Regions from separate parts of the Streptomyces sp. NBC_00876 genome, predicted to be linked through region 3. Evidence: riboswitches for the same ligand, from Rfam matches in the RefSeq annotation. Region 3 holds a riboswitch; each other region holds the start of a gene.
The links. Region 3 has a riboswitch for S-adenosylmethionine ahead of OG782_RS35665 (putative leader peptide). Riboswitches for the same ligand answer to the same signal wherever they lie in the genome.
Positions count from the first base shown of each region.

Region 1 (4,396 bases), 3.4 Mb from region 3:
GGGCGACCTCGCCGCCTACGCCGCCGTGGAGAAACTCCGCACCGAGGGACCCGACGGCACCCCCGGCCTGCTGATCTGCAGCGGCAGCGCGGAAGTGCCGGAACTGGCCGAGCGCGCCGACCTGCTGGTGCCGGGGCCGGGGGCCGTCGTGGAGTTCCTGTCAGCCCTCGCGCAGAGCCTCTAGCTGGTCCAGGAACCACTGCTGCGGCGGCAGCGCGGTGGCCGCCGCGGCCAGCCGCTTCGAGCGCTCCGCCCGTTCGCCGTCCGGTGTCGTCAACGCCTCGTGCAGGGCCTCGGCGGTGGCGGACACGTCGTACGGGTTCACCGTGATCGCGTCGGCGCCCAGCTCCTCGTACGCCCCCGCCTCCCGCGACAGCACCAGCACGCAGCCGTGGTCGGAGACGACCGGGACCTCCTTGGCGACCAGGTTCATCCCGTCCCGGATCGGGTTGACGAGCGCCACGTCGGCCAGCCGGTACGCGGCCAGCGAGCGGGCGAAGTCGTCCTTGACGTGGAGGACGACCGGGGTCCAGTCCGGCGTCCCGTACGCCGCGTTGATCGCGTCGGCGACGCGCTGCACCTCGGCGGTGTACTCCCGGTACACCGCCAGGTCCTGCCGCGAGGGGTAGGCGAACGCGACGTGCACGACGCGGCCGCGCCATTCGGGCCGGCCGTCGAGCAGGGCGCGGTAGGCGTGCAGACCGCGGACGATGTTCTTGGACAGTTCCGTACGGTCCACCCGCACGATCGTCTTCCGGCCGGGGCCCACCTGCTCCCGCAGCGCCGCCATCCGCTCGTCCACGTCCGCCTCGTGCGCGCGCCGGCGCAGGAAGTCCGCGTCGGCGCCGAGCCCGTGCACACCGATCCGGGTGTGGCCGGTGCCGCCCAGGATCTCCGTGCAGCAGCCGATGAACGCGTCCGCCCAGCGCCGGGTCAGGAATGCCGCCCGGTCGGCGCCCAGGATGCCGCGCAGCAGCTGTTCGGCGATGTCGTCGGGCAGGATCCGGAAGTAGTCGACGGGCGCCCACGGGGTGTGCGAGAAGTGGCCGATCCGCAGGTCGGGGCGGAGTTCGCGGAGCATGCCGGGCACCAGCGCCAGGTGGTAGTCCTGCACGAGGACCGCCGCACCCTCGCCCGCCTCCTCGGCGAGCGCCTCGGCGAAGGCCCGGTTGTACGTCTCGAAGGAGGCCCACTGCCGGCGGAACTCCGCGTCGAAGACGGGCTCGAAGGGGGTCTGGTAGAGCAGGTGGTGGACGAACCAGAGCACCGAGTTGGCGATGCCGTTGTACGCGTCGGCGTGCACGTCCGCGTCGATGTCGAGCATCCGGACTCCCGGCTCGCCGACCCCGCGCCGCACCGCCTCGCGGTCGCCGTCCCCGAGTGCGGCGCACACCCACATCTTGTCGTCGACGGCGCTCAGGCCGGAGACGAGTCCGCCGCCGCCCCGTTTCGCGTCGAGGGAACCGTCCTCGCGCAGGGCGTACGACACCGGGCCGCGGTTGGACGCGACGAGGACCTGGGCAGCGGGCTGGAGGGCGTGCTCGGAGACCATGGGCGGAACCTAGCCCGATCGCGAAGCGCCCAAACGTGCGAAGTCGGCCGTTGTCACGCCGCGCGGCGTGACACGTACTCCTCGATCTCCCGCATCGGCGGCCGTTCCTCGGTGTCCACCGCGTACGTGTGCGGGACGAAACCGTGCTCGCCGCGCTCGAACTGCGTCAGCGACGGTCGGACCAGGTGCCCGCGGGAGAGCCGCAGCTGGGCGGTGCGGTAGATGGCGGCCGCCATCCGGCCCAGGGCCTGGCCGTCCTGGTGGCGGTGTTTCCTGACCCCGACGTCCACCTGGGCGAGCGCGTCGAGGCCGACGGTGTGCAGGGCGTCGACGAGCAGGCCCAGCTCCACTCCGTAACCGACCGGGAAGGGCAGCCGCTCCAGCAGTGAGCGGCGTACGGCGTACTCGCCGCCCAGCGGCTGGACGAAGCCGGCCAGCCGCGGCCAGTGGAGATTGAGCAGCGGCCGGGCCACCAGCTCGGTCACCCGGCCGCCCTGGCCTGCGGTCCCGTCGAGGGGGCGGTCGTACATCGCCTTGACGAACTGCACGTCCGGGTCGGTCAGCAGCGGGCCGACGATGCCGGAGACGAAGTCCGCAGAGAAGTCCTTCAGGTCCGCGTCGATGAAGCACACGATGTCGCCGCCGGTCACCAGGAGTGAGCGCCAGAGCACCTCGCCCTTGCCCGGGGCGGCGGGGACGCGGGGGAGGATCGCGTCCCGGTGCACCACCCGGGCGCCGGCCCGGCGGGCGACCTCGGCGGTGGCGTCCGTGGAGCCGGAGTCGATCACCACGAGTTCGTCGACCAGCCGGACCTTCTCCATGAGCTCGCGCCGGATCGTCGCCACGATGTCCCCGACCGTCGCCGCCTCGTTCAGGGCGGGCAGGACGACACTCACACGGCCGTGGCCGGCGGCACTCCCGCCGGGGCCCCGGGCGGCCAGGAGACGCTCCAGCGGGCGGTCGGCGGCCGACCAGGAACGCCTGGTCAGCCAGCGTTCGACCTCTTCCAGCACGGTCGATACTCCCTGTATGTGATCCATCTCGCGGTTCGGACGACTATCTCAACAGTCCGGTGCTTCGGTTACAGTCTTGAACAACGCAGATGACCGTCGCATGCCGGGGGTCCGTCCGCCGATAAACGCCTGGATCCATGATCCAGTGCCATAGCGCTCATCCAGAGGGACTGAGGGAACGGCCCGTTGAAGTCCCGGCAACCCTCCTGCCGACCGCGAGGTCAGGTGGGGAAGGTGCCAATTCCGTCTTGTGGCGAAATGCGTCACGAGGAAGATGAGGAGAAAGGGCCTCGCCATCATGGCTGTTGAGACTGTTGCAGCAAACACCGAATCTTCCGTGGACCTCGGTCCCGCCGCGGCGCTTTCCTGCCGCGAATGCGGAGAGCGATTCGAACTCGGCCCCATTTTCGCCTGCGCGTCCTGTTTCGGGCCGCTCGAAGTGGCGTACGACCTGCCGAGCGGCTCCCCGGACGAGCTGAAGAAGCGCATCGAGGCCGGTCCGAACAACATCTGGCGCTACGCGCCGCTGCTGCCGGTCCCCTCCGACGTCGCGGACAAGCCCAACATCAACCCCGGCTTCACCAAGCTGGTCAAGGCCGACAACCTCGCCCGTGAGCTGGGCGTCACCGGCGGCCTGTACGTCAAGGACGACTCCGGCAACCCGACGCACTCCTTCAAGGACCGTGTCGTCGCGATCGCCGTCGAGGCCGCCCGCGCCTTCGGATTCACCACCCTGTCCTGCTCCTCCACCGGCAACCTCGCCGGAGCGGTGGGCGCCGCCGCCGCCCGCGCCGGCCTGCGGTCCTGCGTGTTCATCCCGCACGACCTGGAGCAGGGCAAGGTCGTCATGGCCGCGGTGTACGGCGGTGAGCTGGTCGGCATCGAGGGCAACTACGACGACGTCAACCGCTTCTGCTCCGAGCTCATCGGCGACCCGCTCGGCGAGGGCTGGGGCTTCGTCAACGTCAACCTGCGCCCGTACTACGGCGAGGGTTCCAAGACCCTCGCCTACGAGATCTGCGAGCAGCTCGGCTGGCAGCTGCCCGACCAGATCGTCATCCCGATCGCGTCCGGCTCGCAGCTCACGAAGATCGACAAGGGTCTCCAGGAGCTGATCAGGCTCGGCCTGGTCGAGGACAAGCCGTACAAGATCTTCGGCGCCCAGGCCGAGGGCTGCTCCCCGGTCTCCGCCGCCTTCAAGGCCGGTCTCGACGTCGTGCGGCCGCAGAAGCCGAACACGATCGCCAAGTCCCTGGCGATCGGCAACCCGGCCGACGGCCCGTACGTCCTGGACATCGCCCGCCGCACCGGCGGCGCCGTCGAGGACGTCGACGACGAGCAGGTCGTCGAAGCGATCAAGCTGCTGGCCCGCACCGAGGGCATCTTCGCCGAGACCGCGGGCGGGGTGACGGTCGGCGTGACGAAGAAGCTGATCGAGGCCGGTCTGCTGGACCCGTCGCTCACCACCGTCGTCCTGAACACCGGCGACGGCCTCAAGACGCTGGACGCGGTGGCCGCCACCTCGCAGGCGAGCGCCACGATCCGCCCGAGCCTGGAAGCCTTCCGCGCCGCCGGACTCGCCACCAGCTGAGAAGCGTTCGACCACCCGAGACTTCAGGAAGGGCACCCACCATGAGCGTCAAGGTCCGTATCCCCACCATCCTCCGCACCTACACGGGCGGCCAGGCCGAGGTCCCGGCCGAGGGCGCGATCCTCTCCGAGGTCATCGAGTCCCTGGAGAAGGACCACCCGGGCATCGCCGCCCGCGTCCTGGACGACCAGGGCAAGCTGCGGCGCTTCGTGAACGTGTACGTCAACGACGACGACGTGC
Region 1 is NZ_CP108800.1:4,746,750-4,751,145, forward strand. It holds gene otsB (trehalose-phosphatase) at 1-184, shown strand, start outside; gene OG782_RS20795 (trehalose-6-phosphate synthase) at 161-1,552, opposite strand; gene OG782_RS20800 (glucosyl-3-phosphoglycerate synthase) at 1,606-2,565, opposite strand; SAM riboswitch class I at 2,720-2,846, shown strand; gene thrC (threonine synthase) at 2,864-4,156, shown strand; gene OG782_RS20810 (MoaD/ThiS family protein) at 4,198-4,396, shown strand, end outside.
Region 1: linked by a shared signal. The riboswitch ahead of thrC (threonine synthase) and the one ahead of OG782_RS35665 (putative leader peptide) in region 3 are both predicted to bind S-adenosylmethionine.

Region 2 (4,396 bases), 790 kb from region 3:
GGCCGGTACTCTCCCGCACCGTCAGTTCCGGCGCCAGCAGCTCGACTTCGTCCGTGCCGCGGCCGGAGAGCTTGGCGACGACCTGCTCGACCGAGCGGCGCCCCATCTCCTGCGCGGGGATGGCCACCGAGGTGAGCCGTACCGAGGCCTGCGAGGCCACCTGCTCGGGACAGATCGCGACCACCGACACGTCCTCGGGGACGGCCCGGCCCTGCTGCCTCAGCAGGTTGAGCAGCGGCTCCACCGCCGACTCGTTCTGCACGATGAACCCGGTGGTGCCGGGACGCTCGTCGAATATCCGCGACAGGGTCTGGGCCATCGCCGGGTAGCCGCCCTCGCAGGGCCGGTGCAGCACCCGCACGCCGGTCTCCTGCGCCTTGGCACGCACTCCGTCGACGGTCCGCTCGGCGAAGCCGGTGTGCCGCTCGTATACGGCGGCCGCCTCGCCGATCACGGCGACCTCGCGATGACCGAGGCCGGCGAGGTGCTCCACGCAGAGCGCTCCGGTCGCCTCGAAGTCGAGATCCACACAGGTCAGCCCGTCGGTGTCGGCGGGCAGTCCGATGAGCACGGCCGCGCGGTCGGTCTCGCGCAGCAACGGCAGCCGCTCGTCGTGCAGTTCGACGTCCATCAGGATCATCGCGTCGGCGAGCGAGCTGCCCGCGATGCGCCGCACCGCCGCGGGGCCCTCCTCCCCGGTGAGGAGCAGGACGTCGTAGCCGTGGGTACGGGCCGTGGTGGCAACCGCGATGGCGATCTCCATCATCACGGGGACGTACATGTCGGTACGCAGGGGGACCATCAGCGCGATGATGTTCGACCGGCTGCTCGCCAGCGCCCGCGCACCGGCGTTGGGGTGGTAGCCGAGCTGCTGGATGCTCTGCTCCACGCGCTGCCTGGTGGGCACCGAGATGGAGCGTTTCCCACTGAGGACGTAGCTCACCGTGCTCGCCGAGACTCCGGCATGCTGCGCGACCTCGGCCAGGGTGACCATTCAGCTCTCCATCACGTGACGACGTCGGACACCGGCACGCATACCGGCCTGCTGCGACAGTTCGGCCAGATGAGGCGAAGCGCTTCGACTGGCCACCCTCCGCCTGCGACATGCGCAGATGATGCGAGACTAGACCCGCACACACAGCGTGTCCATAGCAGCGTCGAAGCGCTTCGACTCATCGCCTCCCGCTCGTTCCGGCCATGGCAGCAGCCATGGGGCTACCGCCACGATATGCCGGACACCCGGTTCGGAACATCAGCGGGACCGGGTGACTGCGCGCCTCGGGCCGCCGGCGGTGTCCAGTCGCCCAGTCAGTCGGCGATCTCCTGACCGGCCGCACCGGCATCGGTGAGCTGCGGCCGGTCGCCGCTGCCCGCACCGGAGCCCGGTCCGTCGTTGCGGTACTCCGCGAACCGGTCGTCCTTCCAGGAGAACCCGCTCCCCCGCTCGGTGTGCGGTGACCCGATTGCGACCCCTCGCTCTGCGGCCCGGTCCAGCCGTGGATCTACGCCTGTCCGCCGCCGCGCGCGGCGTCGCACAGGACCCCGCCCTCGAACCCGACGTTGACCAGTCCCTCCACCTTGCCGCCGGCGTCGACGAGCTTCAGCGCATGCCACAGCTCCAGCCAGTACACGCGTCCGCGGTGACCGGCGAGCCTCGTCCGCAGCACGTCCGGCGCATGGGTCCACACCTCGGGGAGGTGTCCCGCGTAGTCGAAGGCGGGCCGCAGTTCGACCCATCCGTCGTCACGGACGTCGCCCGCGGTGAGCAGGATCTCGACGGCCTGCCCGGGCTCCTGCCGGCACTTCTTGGCGTGGATCCAGTGCACATGGTGGCCCGCGGCGTACCGTGCGCAGCCGTCGTTCAGGACGGAGTCGTTCTGGGGGAGATGACGCAGCATGACGGGCTCGCCTTCCGGGTTGTGGGACCCCGAGTGCCCTGCACCGCGGTCCGCTGTTCCCCGTGCCCTGCGCACGGGGCAGGTCGTCACCCGGAGCACCCGCAGCGGAGCGGGGTGCCGTCCAGCAAGCCGGGGCTGTGCGCTGGAACTCATGACCCGAGGAAACTCTAACCCACACGAACAGCACGACCCGACGGGTGGTCAGGAACGTACGGGAGCGCCCGTACCCGGGCGCCACCCCCACGTGTCCCGTCCGGTCCGCCGGGTCCGCCGCACTCAGCCGGTGATGAGACCCGGGTCGCTCGAACCGGATTCGCCCGTCTCGACGTGCCCGGCGAAACGGCGCAGGAAGCCCGCGTCCGCGTCGGAGGTGACGGTGACGTCGTACCAGCGCTTGCTGCTTCGCAGGTCAAGGGTGTGCTTCACGGTCGCCCCGGCACCGACGGTGAAGGTCTGCGCCGCTCCCCCGTATCCGACCGCGCTGCGGACGGTGAGGTGGACGGCGCCGGAGCCTGCGTTGGACAGGGTGAGCTCAAGCTTTCCACCGACGGCTGTATGACGTGCCGTCACCTCGGGGCCGGCTGTCTTGCCGGGGGCCCGGAAGGCACGCAGGAAGCCGTTCGGGCCGTGGACGGTGAGGTCGGTCACCCCCTGCGAGTAGGCGGTGTTCCAGGCGTCCGACAGCGACTTCCCCGCCTCGGTGGTGTACGTCCAGGGCCCGTCGATCCGGTTGGCGGACGTCACCAGGAACTGCGCACCGGCGTCCGCACCGCCGCTGAAGGTGAGACGGAACTTCCCGGTGGCCGGGTCGGCGGCGCCGTCGACGAAGGGCGCGTAGCGCAGCGGCCGGGTGGGACGGGACCCCTTCTCCTGCTTGGGCACACTGCCGGTGGCGGGCGGCGCGGGTTTGTAGTCGGGGTGCCGGTCGCCGTCCGGGGGCTCGTAGGCGGCGGTCGACGGCAACGAGGGCGACGAGGTGTCGGTACGGCGGAAGTCGAAGGCGGAGGTGAGGTCGCCGCAGATGGCGCGCCGCCAGGGCGAGATGTTGGGCTCGCGCACACCGAAGCGCTCCTCCATGAACCGGATGACGGAGGTGTGGTCGAAGACCTCCGAGCACGCGTACCCGCCGGTGCTCCACGGGGACACGACCATCATGGGTACGCGCTGGCCGAGCCCGTACGGCCCTGCCACGTACCGGATGTCGCCGGGGAAGTAGTCGGCGGAGGTGTCCACGGTGGACAGGCCCTGGGAGGCGCCGGACGGCACGAACGGCGGCACCACGTGATCGAAGAAGCCGTCGTTCTCGTCGTAGGTGATGAAGAGAGCCGTCCTGCCCCAGACCTCGGGATCGGCGGTCAGTGCGTCCAGCACCTGCGCGATGTACCAGGCGCCGTAATTCGCGGGCCAGTTGGGGTGCTCACTGAAGGCCTCGGGGGCGACGATCCACGACACCTTCGGAAGCGTCCCGGCCTGGATGTCGGCCTTCAGGTCGTCGAGGAGCCCGCCGCCGTTCTTGATGTCCGTTCCCGTGCGCGCCTTGTCGTGGAGCGGATCCCCGGGTGCGGCATTGCGATAATTGTTGAAGTAGAGGAGCGAGTTGTCGCCGTACGTCCCTCGGTAGGCATCATCGATCCACCCCCAGGACCCGTCGGCGTCGAGCCCGTCGCCGATGTCCTGGTAGACCTTCCACGACACCCCGGCCTGCTCCAGGCGCTCGGGGTAGGTGGTCCAGCCGTACCCGGACTCGTCGTTGCCGAGCACGGGACCGCCACCGGTGCGGTCGTTCCCGGTGTATCCGCTCCACAGGTAGTAGCGGTTCGGGTCGGTCGACCCGATGAACGAGCAGTGGTAGGCATCGCAGACGGTGAACGCGTCGGCGAGGGCGTAGTGGAACGGGATGTCCTCACGGGTGAGGTGGGCCATCGTGGTCGCCGTCTTGGCAGGCACCCACTTGTCGTACGCGCCCTTGTTGAACGCCCAGTGACCGCCCGCCCAGTCGTGGTTCAGGTCCTGGAGGAACTGCATCCCGAGATCGTCGGCCGGCGGCCGGAAGGGCAGCACCTCCCTGCCGAGAAGATCCTTCTGGTGCCAGACCGGCTTTCCGCTGGGAAGCGTGACCGGCCGCGGGTCACCGTATCCGCGTACACCCTTCATCGTGCCGAAGTAGTGGTCGAAGGAACGGTTCTCCTGCATGAGTACGACGATGTGCTCGACGTCCTGGAGCGTTCCGGTACGCCCCCGCGCGGGAAGGGAGGCGGCGCGGGCGATGCTGGACGACAACGCGGTGAAGGCTGCGGTGCCTCCGGCGAGTTGCAGGAGCCGGCGACGGTTCAGTTCAGCCATGGGTGGGGGCCTCTGCGGGGTGAGGGGACGTGGGGCGAAAGCGACTGGAGTTTTCCAGAATCGGCACGCCTACGGAAGGCCCGTGCAGTGTGCACGCGGTGGCTTTCGGCCGAACAGACGGCAACGGACCGGAACGGAACGGATCCAATCGGAAC
Region 2 is NZ_CP108800.1:7,390,711-7,395,106, reverse strand. It holds gene OG782_RS32375 (LacI family DNA-binding transcriptional regulator) at 1-994, opposite strand, end outside; gene OG782_RS32370 (hypothetical protein) at 1,503-1,898, opposite strand; SAM riboswitch class IV at 1,946-2,055, opposite strand; gene OG782_RS32365 (phosphocholine-specific phospholipase C) at 2,175-4,241, opposite strand.
Region 2: linked by a shared signal. The riboswitch ahead of OG782_RS32370 (hypothetical protein) and the one ahead of OG782_RS35665 (putative leader peptide) in region 3 are both predicted to bind S-adenosylmethionine.

Region 3 (4,396 bases):
CTGGGAGGAGGACGAGGCGCCACGGCTGCGGGCCGGGCGCAACTGCTGGACGGCTGCGGACGGCACCGTTCAGCTCCGCTACGGGCGGGACGGGCGCTGGTATCCGTACCGCAAGGAGGGCGGGTCCTGGTTCCCGGCGGGTCCCTGCGACGACGACCCCGCGGCGGCATGGGCGCAGGCCGGCGCGGCCGACGTCTGACGGCGCATCATGGGAGGGGTACGGGCTGCCGGACTTCCCGTCCGGCTGCCCGCACCGCCCGTCCCGTCCTGAACAGCCCTTCCACTACGCCGGTTTCGGACTCCTGCCGTCTTTCGCCACCGGCTCGTCACCCGTACGGTAGGGGCCGCGAGACGCTCGGCCGTACATCGGACAGCCCATTCCGGTCATCGGACATGAGGGAGTCACGGGATGCCGGGGGAATCGGGTACCGGGCCGTTGCGCGCTGTCGTCGGTGTCCGGACGGATCAACTGCCGGAACCCGGCCGGTTGATCCGTCCCCCCACACAACAGGAGTACGCATGGACCGCAGAAGGATTCTCCAGGGCGCCGCGGCGACGGCCGCGGCTGCTCTGCTCCCCGCCTCCGTCCGGGCCACCGCCGCGACAACGGGGGACACGGACTATCCGTCGGCTCACTGGGTACCCGCGTCGACGTCCAACTACACCGTTTCGACGCGGCCTTCGGCGTACCCGGTCCAGTACGTGATCATCCATGTCACCCAGGAGATGTTCTCGGACGCCGTGGCCATCTTCCAGAACCCGGCGAAGCAGGTCTCCGCGCACTATGTGGTGCGCTCGGCCGACGGCTACATCGACCAGTGCGTGCGGGAGAAGAACATCGCCTGGCACGCCGGCAACTGGGACTACAACACCCGCAGCATCGGCATCGAGCACGAGGGCTACGTGGACCAGCCCGCCTACTTCACCGACGTCATGTACGAGAAGTCGGCGCTGCTGACGGCCTCGGTCTGCGACCGCTACTCCATCCCGAAGGACCGCGCCCATATTCTCGGACACGTCCAGGTCCCGGGAACCGACCACACCGACCCGGGTCCGAACTGGGACTGGGTCCGCTACATCCGCATGGTCAACCTCCTCGGCACGGGCTGAGAAGCCGCCGGTCCCGGGACTCCCCCGGGACCGCACCGTGGTTGTCGCCGCGGCCCGGGAACGGGTACCGGACCGGCCCACCCTGTGCGAGGGCGGCCGGCCGGCAAGCCGCACCATCGCGGACGCTCGCGGCCGTGCGGCGCGTGCCGTGAGCCGGACACGCCCGGGGTAGCATCAACGGCGGTGCCCATCAGGCGAGACAGCAGGTACAGCCTTCTTGACGGAGTCACGAAGCGCGCCGAAACTGGCGTGGACGGTCACGATTGTCAGCGCCGCCTCTGCGGGAACCGCCCCGCCCAGGTGGTCATCGGCCCCGGCCCGCTGGCAGGCAACCCTTCCACCGCGATGGGGTGCCCCGGGTGACGACCGGGTCCCGTCGGTGCGACGGGGCAAGCGTGGTCTCGCGTATCGCGAGTCCTGAAGGCGGGACCGGTGGCAATGCCCTGCAACGGTTTGACGAGGCGCCTGCACATCGATCTGCTGCGCGTCTCCAGCGCCTATTAGTCCGCGAACAGGACACGTACGCCTCCGGTGAGTCCGGCTGCGTACAGGTCCGTTCGATCCGGACCGGTACGCAGGCGCAGTCGCTCCGCATCCGGCCGCCGGTGCCCACGAGGCGCCGGTGGCTTCCTCGTTCCCCCCAGGAATTCCCATAGGGAGAGTCATGCCCGAGACAGCATCGCGCAGTTCGAGTACAGCCGACCCGTCCCCGTGTACCTCGGTTTCACCCGTGCCGGGCTCAGGTGCCGCACGCCTTCGGACCAGGCCGGCCGTGCCGTCCCCGCGCCTCCACAGCCGTATCGGAGTCGGCCTGGCCGGCGGTTTCTACGCCGCACCGCACCGCTACGAGCTGTTCCTGTCGGAGAACTGCCCGCGCTCGCTGCGCATCTCGATCACCCTCGGGCTGCTCGGTCTGCGGGGCTCGGTCGCCACCACGCTCCTGGGGCATCCCGCCGAGACCTCCGGCGCGTACGCCTCATTGCGCAGGGCGTACGAGGCCACGGAGCACCGCTACGAGGGGCCGCTGACGGCACCCGCGCTGTGCGACCGGTGGAGCGGGCGCATCGTCAGCAACCACACGCCCGGCATCCTCCGTGATCTCGCGGGCCTGCTGTCCGGTCACGACGACGCCTGCCCCTCCGCGCTGCACCCGCCGGCCCTCGCCCCGGACATCGAGGCCCTGCGCGATCTGCTGGACCGGGACGTCACCCCGGCGGCCGGGCCCTCGCAGCGGTCGGCGGCCCTGGACCTGCTGGAAGGCCGGCTCGGTCTCCACGACTACGCGCTGGGCGAGGAGCTGACGGCGGCGGACGTGGACCTGTGGGTGGCGCTCGTCCAACTCGGCCCGGCCGGCGCCCTTCGCTCACACCCCCGGCTCAGGGCCTACGTGAGCCGCCTCTCCCGCCACCCCGCCTTCCCGGACAGGAGCGCCGTGACACCCGAAGCGGCGTGAACCGGGGAGCCCGCCGACGGCCGGCGGGCTCCGTCAGGCCGGGCCGGCCGGACCGGTCCCCGACTGCCCGCCGGGGCCCGGCCGCTCCCCCGCGCCCCTGGCCGCCGACGGATAGTTCACGAACAGGACCCCGTGCACCTCGCCCTCCAACGCGCGGTAGATATGGGGCTGGTCGGCCGCCCAATGGGCGCAGGTACCGGGTTCGACACCGACGGCCCCGTCCCGCGGACCGACGACGGCAGTGCCCGACAGCACCATCAGGCTCTCCCGTGTACCGGGCACATGTGCCTCGGACTCCTGGGTGACTCCGGCCCGGATGCTGATCCGGAACACATCGGTGACCCCGCCCTCGTCCTCGAACCGTTCCAGCAGAACCCCGGTGACGGCGGTGCCCGATACGCCGGCGGGATCCGGGGCCCGGGCGCCCTGCGGCAGCGGGTCGCTCAGCACCGCGCTGAGCGGCTGGCCGAGGGCGGTGGCGAGCGCGTACAGGGTCTCCAGCGTCGGGTTGCGCAGGCCGCTCTCCAGCTCCGACAGTGTCCCCTTGCCCACTCGTGAGCGCCGCGACAGCTCCGACAGCGACAGGTCCTGCTCGCTCCGCAGGGCCCGCAGCCTGCGTCCGACGTCCTCGTTCAGTCCCATCGGCGTGCACCGCTCCACTGTCGCGTTGACGGGCATCGGCCCGGTTCTCTAGTGTTCCATAAACAGAACGTTCCGTATACGGAACAGATCGCGGCGCACCGGTCCCTTCCGGCCATCGGCGACGTCCCGCACGGCACAGGGAAGTGGCTCACTCATGTTCGCGCTCACCCGTATACGTTCGGCCGCTCCGCCCTCCGCCGTGGTCGCCGGGCTGATCGCCGTCATGGTCGGGGTCACCAGCTCCGCGGCGCTGGTCTTCACCGCCGCGAAGGCCGCGGGGGCCGACTCGCGCGAGATCTCCTCCTGGATGCTCGCGCTCGGCGTCGGCCTGGCCTGCACCTGCATCGGCCTGTCGCTGCGCTACCGGGCCCCCGTGGTCACCGCGTGGTCGACACCGGGAGCCGCACTCCTCACGACCGGTCTGAGCGGTGTGTCCATGGCGCAGGCTGTCGGGGCGTTCGTCTTCTCCGCGCTGCTCATCCTCGTGAGCGGGGTGACGGGGTGGTTCAGCCGTGTCATGAGCCGGATCCCCGTGCCACTGGCGGCCGCACTGCTCGCCGGTGTGCTGCTGCGGTTCGGCACAGGACTGTTCAGCACGATGCACGGCAGCTTCGCGGTCGCCTTCCCCATGTTCGTGCTCTATCTGCTCGGGCGGCGTCTGCTGCCCCGCTACGCGGTGCTGCTGGCGCTCGCCGCAGGTGTGCTGGCGACCGCGTTCACCGGGGGCTGGCAGCTGGGCAGGGTCCAGCTCTCCCTGGCCACACCGGTCTTCACCGCCCCGGAGTTCGACTGGAAGGTTCTCGTGAGCGTCGGCGCTCCTCTGTTCGTCGTCACGATGGCATCCCAGAACCTGCCCGGTGTGGCCGTGATCCGGGGCGCCGGGTACGACGTCCCGGTGTCCCCCGTCATGACGTGGACGGGCGCGGCCAACGCCGTACTGGCGCCGTTCGGTGCGTTCGGCCTCAACCTCGCCGCCATCACGGCCGCCATCTGCACGGGCGAGGAGGCACATCCCGACCGCGACAAGCGCTATCTGGCGGCTGTGTGGGCGGGCGTCTTCTACCTCTGCGTGGGACTGCTCGGCGCGACCGTCGCCTCCCTGCTCACCGCCATGCCGCACGAACTCGTCCTGGCCATCGCGGGAATCGGTCTGCTCGCCACCATCGAGTCCTCACTGACCGCCGCCCTGGC
Region 3 is NZ_CP108800.1:8,181,277-8,185,672, reverse strand. It holds gene OG782_RS35675 (SWF or SNF family helicase) at 1-199, shown strand, start outside; gene OG782_RS35670 (N-acetylmuramoyl-L-alanine amidase) at 520-1,110, shown strand; SAM riboswitch class IV at 1,366-1,512, shown strand; gene OG782_RS35665 (putative leader peptide) at 1,549-1,614, shown strand; gene OG782_RS35660 (glutathione S-transferase C-terminal domain-containing protein) at 1,883-2,563, shown strand; gene OG782_RS35655 (helix-turn-helix domain-containing protein) at 2,597-3,205, opposite strand; gene OG782_RS35650 (benzoate/H(+) symporter BenE family transporter) at 3,360-4,396, shown strand, end outside.